One region of the Streptomyces malaysiensis subsp. malaysiensis genome, then DNA from elsewhere that is predicted to be linked to it. Evidence: predicted binding sites of a transcription regulator. Region 1 holds the regulator's gene; the other holds the start of a gene.
The links. Region 1 encodes HrcA, which represses chaperone genes, less so after heat shock. Its sites were predicted from a motif close to TTNGCACTCNGNNNNNCNGAGTGCNAA; they were not measured.

Region 1 (4,727 bases):
CGGGTTGTCGAGGAGCACCGCGAGCTTGGCGTCGTACGCGTCGTCGGAGCCCGAGTCCGGGTCGCCGAGCAAGGTCTCGTACCAGGCCGCCTCGCCCACGAGCCGCTCGCCGTAGGCCGCGACGGCGGCCGGGTCGGGGTTGGGCGGCTGCGGCATGAACAGATTGATGCCGAAGGGCCGGTCGGTCAGCCCCCGCAGCTGTTTGATCTCCTCATACATCGCCTCCGGCGTCTTGTAGCCGGCGGCGAGGAATCCGAGACCACCGGCCTCGGAGACGGTGGCGGCGAGCTGCGGGCAGGAGGCTCCACCCGCCATCGGCGCCTGCACGATCGGGTACCGGTGGAGATCGGTCAGCGCGGAGGACATGGCCACATCGTGTCATGCCCTCCGCACGGGCTCACCACCGGATCAGGGGCGTCACGGGACCCTCGGCGGCCCCACCACGGGCCGATCCCGGCCCGGGGCGCCTACCGCCCGTTGAACGCGTCCTTCAAGCGCGAGAACAGCCCCTGCTGCCCCGGCTTGCCGCATCCCCCGGGGGCAACCCCCGTACCCCCGGCCGGAGCGCCTACCGCCCGTTGAACGCGTCCTTCAGCCGCGAGAACAGCCCTTGCTGCCCCGGCTTGCCGCATCCCCCGGGGGCAACCCCCGTACCCCCGGCCGGGGCGCCTACCGCCCGTTGAACGCGTCCTTCAGCCGCGAGAACAGCCCCTGCTGCCCCGGCTTGAATTCGCCGGTCGGGCGCTCCTCGCCGCGCAGCTTGGACAGCCGCCGCAGCAGCTCCTCCTGCTCCGGGTCCAGCTTGGTCGGGGTGGTCACCTCGACATGCACGATCAGATCGCCCCGGCCGCCGCCCCGCAGATGGGTGATGCCGCGCTGGTGCAGCGGGATCGACTGGCCGGACTGGGTGCCGGGCCGGATGTCGACCTCGTCCAGGCCGTCCAGCGTCTCCAGCGGCACCTTGGTGCCCAGCGACGCCGCCGTCATCGGGATGGTCACCGTGCAGTGCATATCGTCGCCGCGCCGCTGGAAGACCGGATGCGGGACCTCGTGGATCTCCACATACAGATCGCCCGCCGGGCCGCCGCCCGGTCCGACCTCGCCCTCACCGGCCAGCTGGATCCTGGTGCCGTTGTCCACACCGGCGGGGATCTTCACCGTCAGGGTGCGCCGCGAGCGGACCCGGCCGTCGCCCGCGCACTCCGGGCACGGGGTCGGCACCACGGTGCCGAAGCCCTGGCACTGCGGGCACGGCCGCGAGGTCATGACCTGGCCCAGGAAGGACCGCGTCACCTGCGAGACCTCACCGCGGCCACGGCACATGTCGCAGGTCTGCGCCGAGGTGCCCGGCGCCGCGCCCTCGCCGCTGCACGTCGTGCAGACGACCGCGGTGTCGACCTGGATGTCCTTGGTGGTGCCGAACGCGGCCTCGTTGAGCTCCACGTCCAGCCGGATCATCGCGTCCTGACCGCGCCGGGTCCTGGAGCGTGGGCCGCGCTGCGAGGCGGTGCCGAAGAAGGCGTCCATGATGTCGGAGAAGTTTCCGAAGCCGGCGCCGCCGAAGCCGCCGGCGCCACCGCCGCCCGCCCCCGACATCGGGTCCCCGCCCAGGTCGTAGACCTGCTTCTTCTGCGGATCCGACAGGACCTCATAAGCGGCGTTGATCTCCTTGAACCGCTCTTGGGTCTTCGGATCCGGGTTCACATCCGGATGCAGCTCGCGTGCGAGCCGGCGGAATGCCTTCTTGATCTGGTCCTGCGAGGCATCACGCGGCACGCCCAGGACTGCGTAGTAGTCCGTCGCCACTTACGACTCCGCCAGGATCTGTCCGACGTAACGTGCCACTGCGCGTACCGCTCCCATCGTTCCGGGGTAGTCCATGCGGGTCGGTCCGACCACGCCGAGTTTGGCGACCGCCTCGTCGCCGGAACCGTAGCCGACCGCGACGACCGAGGTGGCGTTGAGCCCCTCGTGAGCATTCTCATGCCCGATGCGCACGGTCATACCCGAGTCCTTGGCCTCGCCCAGCAGCTTGAGGAGGACGACATGCTCTTCGAGTGCCTCCAGAACGGGCCGGATCGTCAGGGGAAAATCATGCACGAAACGCGTGAGGTTCGCGGTGCCGCCGATCATCAGCCGCTCCTCGGTCTCCTCCACCAGCGTTTCGAGCAATGTTGACAGTACGATCGAGACGGTCCCCCGGTCCTCCTGTTCGAAGGACTCCGGAAGATCCTGCACCAACTGCGGCACATCCGCGAAACGCCGCCCCACGACCCGGCTGTTGAGCCGGGCGCGCAGATCGGCCAGCGAATCCTCGGAGACCGGGGCGGGGCAGTCCACCATGCGCTGCTCGACCCGGCCGGTGTCCGTGATCAACACCAGCATCACCCGGGCCGTGGCCAGCGGCAGCAGCTCCACATGGCGCACCGTCGAGCGGGTCAGCGACGGATACTGCACCACCGCCACCTGCCGGGTCAGCTGCGCCAGCAGCCGGACCGTGCGGCCCACCACATCGTCGAGGTCGACCGCGCCGTCCAGGAAGTTCTGGATGGCCCGCCGCTCCGGGCTGGACAGCGGCTTGACCCCGGCCAGCCTGTCCACGAAGAGGCGGTAGCCCTTGTCCGTGGGGATCCGCCCGGCGCTCGTATGCGGCTGGGCGATGAAACCCTCGTCCTCCAGAGCGGCCATGTCGTTACGCACCGTGGCCGGGGAGACCCCCAGCCGGTGCCGCTCGGTGAGCGCCTTGGAACCGACCGGCTCCTCCGTCCCCACGTAGTCCTGGACAATGGCACGCAGCACTTCGAGTCTGCGTTCGCTGAGCACCCCGCGCACCTCCAGTCCAGCGGTCTCATCAGGTCGTCCGTCTGGCACTCACCGGGCACGAGTGCCAGAGCCCCTCCGCCAGTGTACGGCGGGGTGCGGTGGCATGGGCAAGAGCCGCCGCTGGCAGCAACTCTCCTCCATCCCCGTTGAGCTAGCGTCGCGGTATGGAGACGTGTTGGGAAGAGGCAGGCTGGGAGCGGCTCGCCCCCGGTGTGGCCCGCCGTCGGATGCCGGAGTGGGACGAGACGGTCGGCGTGGTCGTCGGCCGCACCGACATCCTCGTCGTGGACACCGGCGCGACCCTGCGCGCCGGGGCCGAGCTGCGCTCCCTGATCACCCGGCTGACCGGCCGCCGCCCCACCCGGATCGCGCTCACCCATCCGCACTTCGACCACGTCCTGGGCTCGGCCGCCTTCGCGGGCTGCGAGGTGTACGGGGCCACGGGCCTGGACGAGCTGCTGCGCCGTGAGCGGGAGACGCTGCGCGAGGACGCGATCCGCCACGGGGTGGACCGGGACGCCGCCACCGAGGCCGTGGACCACCTGGTCCGCCCGCATCACCTGGTCTCCGGGGAGCTCACCCTCGACCTGGGCGGCCGGCCGGTGCTGCTGGCCAATGTCGGCCCCGGCCACACCGCCCATGACCTGGCCGTTCTGGTGCCCGGCCGACCCGAGGTGGTCTTCTGCGGCGACCTGGTGGAGGAGTCCGGCCCGCCCCAGGCCGGGCCCGACGCCATCCCCGGCCACTGGCCCGCCGCCCTCGACCGGCTGCTCGCCCTCGGCGGCGCGGACGCGGTGTACGTCCCGGGGCACGGCTCGGTCGTGGACGCCGCGTTCGTACGGGCCCAACGCGATGAGCTGGCGGCCCGCTTCGGCGTGTCCGGATAGGCGCTCCGCTGGAAGTGTCGCGATGCGTCGTCGGCCGACTGCGGCGCCGTCGTGGCTGGTCGCCCACGCGGCGGAGCCGCATATCGACACCGCCGCGGCGGAGCCGCACATCGAATCTAGCCGTTCGCCTAGTAGTCCGCCTAGTTGTCCGCTAGTTGTCCGCCTACGGGAGCGGGCGGTCGTCGCGCGCTATCGTCACCCGGATGCGACAGTACGACCCGGATCTGACCCCGCCCTGGAAGCGGCAGCGGCCCGCCCCCGAGGTTCCCGCCGAACCGGACCTCGTGGTGGAGGAGGTCAGCACCGGGTTCTGCGGTGCCGTGATCCGCTGCGAGAAGACCGCCCAGGGCCCGACGGTCACTCTGGAGGACCGCTTCGGCAAACATCGTGTCTTCCCCATGGAGCCGCGCGGTTTCCTGCTCGAGGGGCGTGTCGTCACCCTCGTACGCCCGCGCGCGGCGGCCCCCAGCGCGCCCCGGCGGACGGCCTCGGGGTCGATCGCGGTTCCGGGAGCGCGCGCCAGGGTCGCCCGCGCGGGGCGCATCTACGTCGAGGGACGCCATGACGCGGAGCTGGTGGAGCGGGTCTGGGGCGACGATCTGCGCATCGAGGGCGTCGTCGTGGAGTACCTGGAGGGCGTGGACGACCTGCCCGCCATCGTCGAGGACTTCTCCCCCGGCCCGGACGCCCGCCTCGGCGTCCTGGTCGACCATCTGGTGGCGGGCTCCAAGGAGTCCCGTATCGCCGCGCAGGTGACCGACGAGCATGTGCTGGTCCTCGGCCACCCCTACATCGACATCTGGGAGGCCGTGAAGCCGTCCTCCCTCTCCATCCCGGCCTGGCCGAAGGTGCCGCACGGCCAGGACTGGAAGAAGGGCGTCTGCCGCGCCCTGGGCTGGCCGGAGAACACCGGGGCCGCCTGGCAGCGGATCCTGTCCTCGGTCCACTCCTACAAGGACCTCCAGCCGGAGCTCTTGGGGAAGGTCGAGGAGCTGATCGACTTCGTGACGGCCCCGC
Region 2 (4,727 bases), on a different contig from region 1:
CTCTTTCGCCGCGTCGGTGCGGGAGCGGACGGTTTCGCAACCTACACCCGCAGGTGAGCGGGGCATCAGGGGAGTCGGGGGAGTCAGCGACGGCATAGCGTCACCGCCAATCGGGAACCGGCCGCGGCCCCGGCCAGCGCGGTGGCGTCCGCTCGCGGCACCGTCAGCACCACCAGCGCCCCGCCGCCGCTCGCGCCTCCGTACTGCACGCCGCCGTCGTCCACGGTCCCGTCACCGCTCGGATCCTTGTCCGCACCGGCCTCCGGCGCACCGCCGTCGGCTGCGCCGCCCTCGGCTGCGCCGCCCTCGGCTGCGCCGCCCTCGGCTGCGCCGCCCGTCGCGCGGCCGCTCCGCGAGCCGGGCACCTCGGTCACCCGGACCCCATGCGCGACCACCCGCGCCGCGGCGCCGGACGACCGGGCTCCTGCGGCGTCCGGAAGCGGTGTGGCCAGCACATCCACCCGGTCGCCGGGGTGCAGCAGCCGCACTGCGGCCGCATCGGCGATCCGGACCGGCGCCGACACCATGGCGGGGCGCGGGCCGCCTCGCCGTTCCTCGCCCGCGGGGGCGGGCGCTCGCGAGGACACCGCGTCCGTATGCCCACGGCCGGGCGGTGCCGCGGCCGCGAGCGCGGCGGCCGTCAGCGCCAGCCCGGCCGCCATCGCTCGGCGCCGCCGCCGCACGGCCCGCCGCAGCCCGAACTCACGGGCGCGCCCGGTGCGCACCGGATCGAAGCACGGCACCGCACGGGCCGGGGGAGCGGAGCGGGGCAACGCGAGGGAGCGGGGCAACGCGAGGTTGGGGGACGGATGGGACATGGCACATCACCGCCTGCCGTGAGGGTCCGGGTGCTTCTGGCCCCCTCACCATGCCCACCTCCGCCCGATCCCGCTCGAGCCTGTGGATGGCCACCGGCCTGTGGACAACTCGGTCACCCGGGCGAGCGACACGCGCCCCGAGGCGAGTTCGGACCCGCCCCCGGCGATGACCTCGGCACCTCACCCCCGCGCCTATGGAAGCTCTATCCCCAGGTCCCAGCCGTCGTGGGCATGGGTGCACAGGCAGTCCCGAGTGGAGCTCTCCGGCAGCTTGCCGACCGCGTCGAAGAGCACCTCGCGCAGTCGGCCCACGTTCTCCCCGAAGACCTTCAGCACCTCGGTGTGGGTGACGCCCTCGCCGGTCTCCACGCCCGCGTCCAGGTCGGTGACCAGTGTCAACGACGTGTAGCAGAGCCCCAGTTCGCGTGCGAGCACCGCCTCCGGGTGGCCCGTCATGCCGACCACCGACCAGCCCTGCGCCGCATGCCAGCGCGATTCGGCCCGGGTGGAGAAGCGCGGCCCCTCGATCACGCACATCGTCCCGCCGTCCACCGGCTCCCAGTCGCGTCCGCGCGCCGCCTCCACGGCCGCCTTTCGGCCCACCGGGCAGTACGGGTCCGCGAAGGTGGTGTGCACCACATTCGGAATCCGGCCGTCCGGCAGCGCCTCGCCGTCGAAGTAGGTCTGCGTACGCGCCTTGGTGCGGTCGACCAGTTGGTCCGGGATGAGCAGCGTCCCAGGTCCGTACTCCGGCTGTAGTCCGCCCACGGCGCACGGGCCGAAGACCTGCCGCACCCCGAGCGAGCGCAGGGCCCAGAGGTTGGCGCGGTAGTTGATGCGGTGCGGTGGCAGATGGTGCTTGCGGCCGTGCCGCGGGAGGAAGGCGACCCGGCGCCCCTCGATGTCGCCGAGGACGAGCGAGTCACTCGGCGCCCCATAGGGAGTTTCCACGGTGATCTCGGTCACGTCGTCGAGGAACGTGTAGAACCCCGATCCCCCGATGACCCCTATGTCTGCTTGCCTGCTGGTCTCGACCATGCGATCACCCTAGCCACCCGCGTCCGCGCGAACGACATACGACGGCGAGCTGAGCGGGGAGGGCGGATGAGGAGCCACCCGCGTCCACGCGAACGACACCCCGCCGCCTCCCGGTGGAGGCGGCGGGGTGTCGATGAAACCGGAGGCCAGGTGGCCGGGATCAGGCGGCCGAGCTCGATGTCGATGTCGTCGAGGACGACGTCGACGACGAAGAAGACGAAGACGTCGAGGAGGAGGACGAGGAAGAGGAGTCCGATGACGAGGACGAATCCGATGACGAGGAGGACGACGAGCTGGAGCTGTCGCTCTTCGCCGCCGACTTGCCGGAACCGCCGCTCGTGCTGCTGGAGGAGGAGCGGCTGTCGTTCCGGTAGAAACCGGAGCCCTTGAAGACGATGCCGACCGCCGAGTACACCTTCTTCAGGCGTCCCTGGCAGTTGGGGCACTCGGTGAGCGCGTCGTCGGTGAACTTCTGCACCGCCTCGAGGCCCTCGCCGCACTCGGTGCACTGGTACTGGTAGGTCGGCACGTTCTTCCTCCTGGCACTCTCACTCGATGAGTGCTAACGACGCTCCATAGTGCAGTATTCCCGCGCGTCAGTCCACTGGGGCGGGACATGGGTGATCGAATCCACCGCCCCGGGCGCGCCCCCAGGCTCCCCGTCCAGCCCCCCCCGTCAGCTCGCTCCCGTGCCGAGCCAGCCGGCCAGTTTGCCGCCCCGGCCCACCGACCGCAGCCGCCGTTCCGCCGCGTCGCGCACCGGGTCCGTGGCCACCACCAGCAGCTCGTCGCCGCGCCGCAGCATGGTCGAGGGCAGCGGTACGAAGCTGGTCCCGTCCCGGACCACCAGGGTGACCGCGGCCCCCGTGGGCAGCCGCAGCTCGCCCACCTCGACGCCGTGCATCTTGGACGCCTGGGGGATCGACACCGACAGCAGATGGCCGCGCAGTCGCTCCAGCGGCGCCGACTCGATGCCCAGGTCGGCCGGCTCGGGCTCCTCGAGCCGTAGCCGGGTGGCGAGCCAGGGCAGTGTCGGCCCCTGGACCAGGGTGTAGACGATCACCAGTACGAAGACGATGTTGAAGATCCGGCGGCTGTCGGGCACGTTGCTGACCATCGGGATCGTGGCCAGCACGATCGGCACCGCCCCGCGCAGCCCGGCCCAGGACAGCAGCGCCTTCTCCCGCCAGGGCAGCCGGAACGGCGCCGTGCTGAGCAGGACCGACACCGGCCGGGCCACCACGGTGAGCACCAGCCCGACCGCGAGGGCGGGCAGCACATCATCGCCCAGCTCATGCGGGGTGACCAGCAGTCCCAGCAGGACGAACATCCCGATCTGGGCGAGCCAGCCCAGCCCCTCGGCGAAGCCGCGGGTCGCCGGCCAGTGCGGCAGCCGTGCGTTGCCCAGGAGGAGGGAGGCGAGGTAGACGGCGAGGAAGCCGGACCCGTGCGCCAGCGAACCGCCCGCATAGGCGATGACGGCGATGGCGACCACCGCGATCGGGTACAGACCGGAGGCGGGCAGTGCCACATGCCGCAGGCCGAAGGCGCCCAGCCAGCCGATCGCGAGACCGACCACCGCGCCGATCGCCAGCTCCAGGGCGATCTCGCCGATCAGGGTGTACCAGGAATCCATGTGGCCCTGGCTGGAGAAGGCGACCACAAGGATCACCACGGGGGCGTCGTTGAAGCCGGACTCGGCCTCCAGGACGCCCGTGAGCCGCTTGGGCAGCGGCACCGTGCGCAGCACCGAGAAGACCGCCGCCGCGTCCGTGGAGGACACCACCGCGCCGATGATCAGCGCCTGCCGCCAGTCCAGTCCCACCACATAGTGCCCCGCAGCAGCGGTGACCCCTACGCTCACCGCGACACCCACGGTGGACAGTACGGCGGCCGTTGGCAGGGCCGGTTTGATCTCGCTCCACTTCGTGCCCAGACCGCCCTCGGCCAGGATCACGACCAGTGCGGTGTAGCCGAGGATCTGTGTGAGCTCGGCGTCGTTGAAGGTGACACCGATCCCGTCCGTGCCGATGGCGACGCCGATGCCGAGATAGATCAGCAGTGTGGGCAGCCCGCTGCGTGTGGAGATCCTTACGGCCGCCACGCCGACGAGCAGGACGAGCGCGCAGATCAACAGCAATTCATTGAGGTGGTGAACAGTCAGGGGCCGACCCTTTCTCACGGGAGCGGAGGGAACGCTGAGAAAGGGTCCCCGCCGACCGGAACTTCATTGCCTTATCTAACATTTTACGGGATCTTGACGCGAGCCTCCGCCGAGAGGTCTTCGCCGAGGTGTACAAGCCCGGCCGATGGCCGGTGCGCGGCGTCCAGTCATGACTCCGCGTAGGGGCGGCGACAGCGCTGCGCCTATGGTTGCTCCAGCACTCCAGGTTCACCCTGCCCCTCGAAGGACAGCGATGCCCGCCAACACAACCGGCTCTTCTCCCAAAAAGAAGAAGAGTCGACGTCTCCGCCTGATCGTGATCGCAGTCGTGCTGCTGCTCGTCGGGGGCGTCGGCTACGGCGCGTACTGGAGCGTCAGTACAGTCCGTGCCTCATTCCCGGAGACCACGGGATCGCTTCAGCTCAAGGGGCTGTCAAGCCCCGTGCAGGTCAAACGGGACGGCTATGGGATACCCCAGATCTACGCCGGCACCCCCGAGGACCTCTTCCGCGCCCAGGGGTTCGTCCAGGCCCAGGACCGCTTCTGGGAGATGGACGTCCGCCGCCATATGACGGCCGGCCGCCTCTCGGAGATGTTCGGTTCAGGCCAGGTGGAGACCGACGCGTTCCTGCGCACCATGGGCTGGCACCGGGTGGCCAAGCAGGAGTACGACACCAAGCTGTCGGCCACCACCAAGAAGTATCTGC

Region 2: the regulator HrcA is predicted to act here: its motif matches at 2,396-2,422, upstream of AB0E24_RS04020 (FmdB family zinc ribbon protein).

What each region holds. Positions count from the first base shown of each region.
Region 1 is NZ_JBEZNG010000006.1:351,450-356,176, forward strand. It holds gene AB0E24_RS15965 (nitronate monooxygenase) at 1-366, opposite strand, end outside; gene dnaJ (molecular chaperone DnaJ) at 670-1,806, opposite strand; gene hrcA (heat-inducible transcriptional repressor HrcA) at 1,807-2,823, opposite strand; gene AB0E24_RS15980 (MBL fold metallo-hydrolase) at 2,988-3,710, shown strand; gene AB0E24_RS15985 (DUF3097 domain-containing protein) at 3,914-4,727, shown strand, end outside.
Region 2 is NZ_JBEZNG010000001.1:906,806-911,532, reverse strand. It holds gene AB0E24_RS04030 (hypothetical protein) at 84-818, opposite strand; gene AB0E24_RS04025 (S-methyl-5'-thioadenosine phosphorylase) at 1,011-1,856, opposite strand; gene AB0E24_RS04020 (FmdB family zinc ribbon protein) at 2,017-2,385, opposite strand; gene AB0E24_RS04015 (potassium/proton antiporter) at 2,533-4,038, opposite strand; gene AB0E24_RS04010 (penicillin acylase family protein) at 4,274-4,727, shown strand, end outside.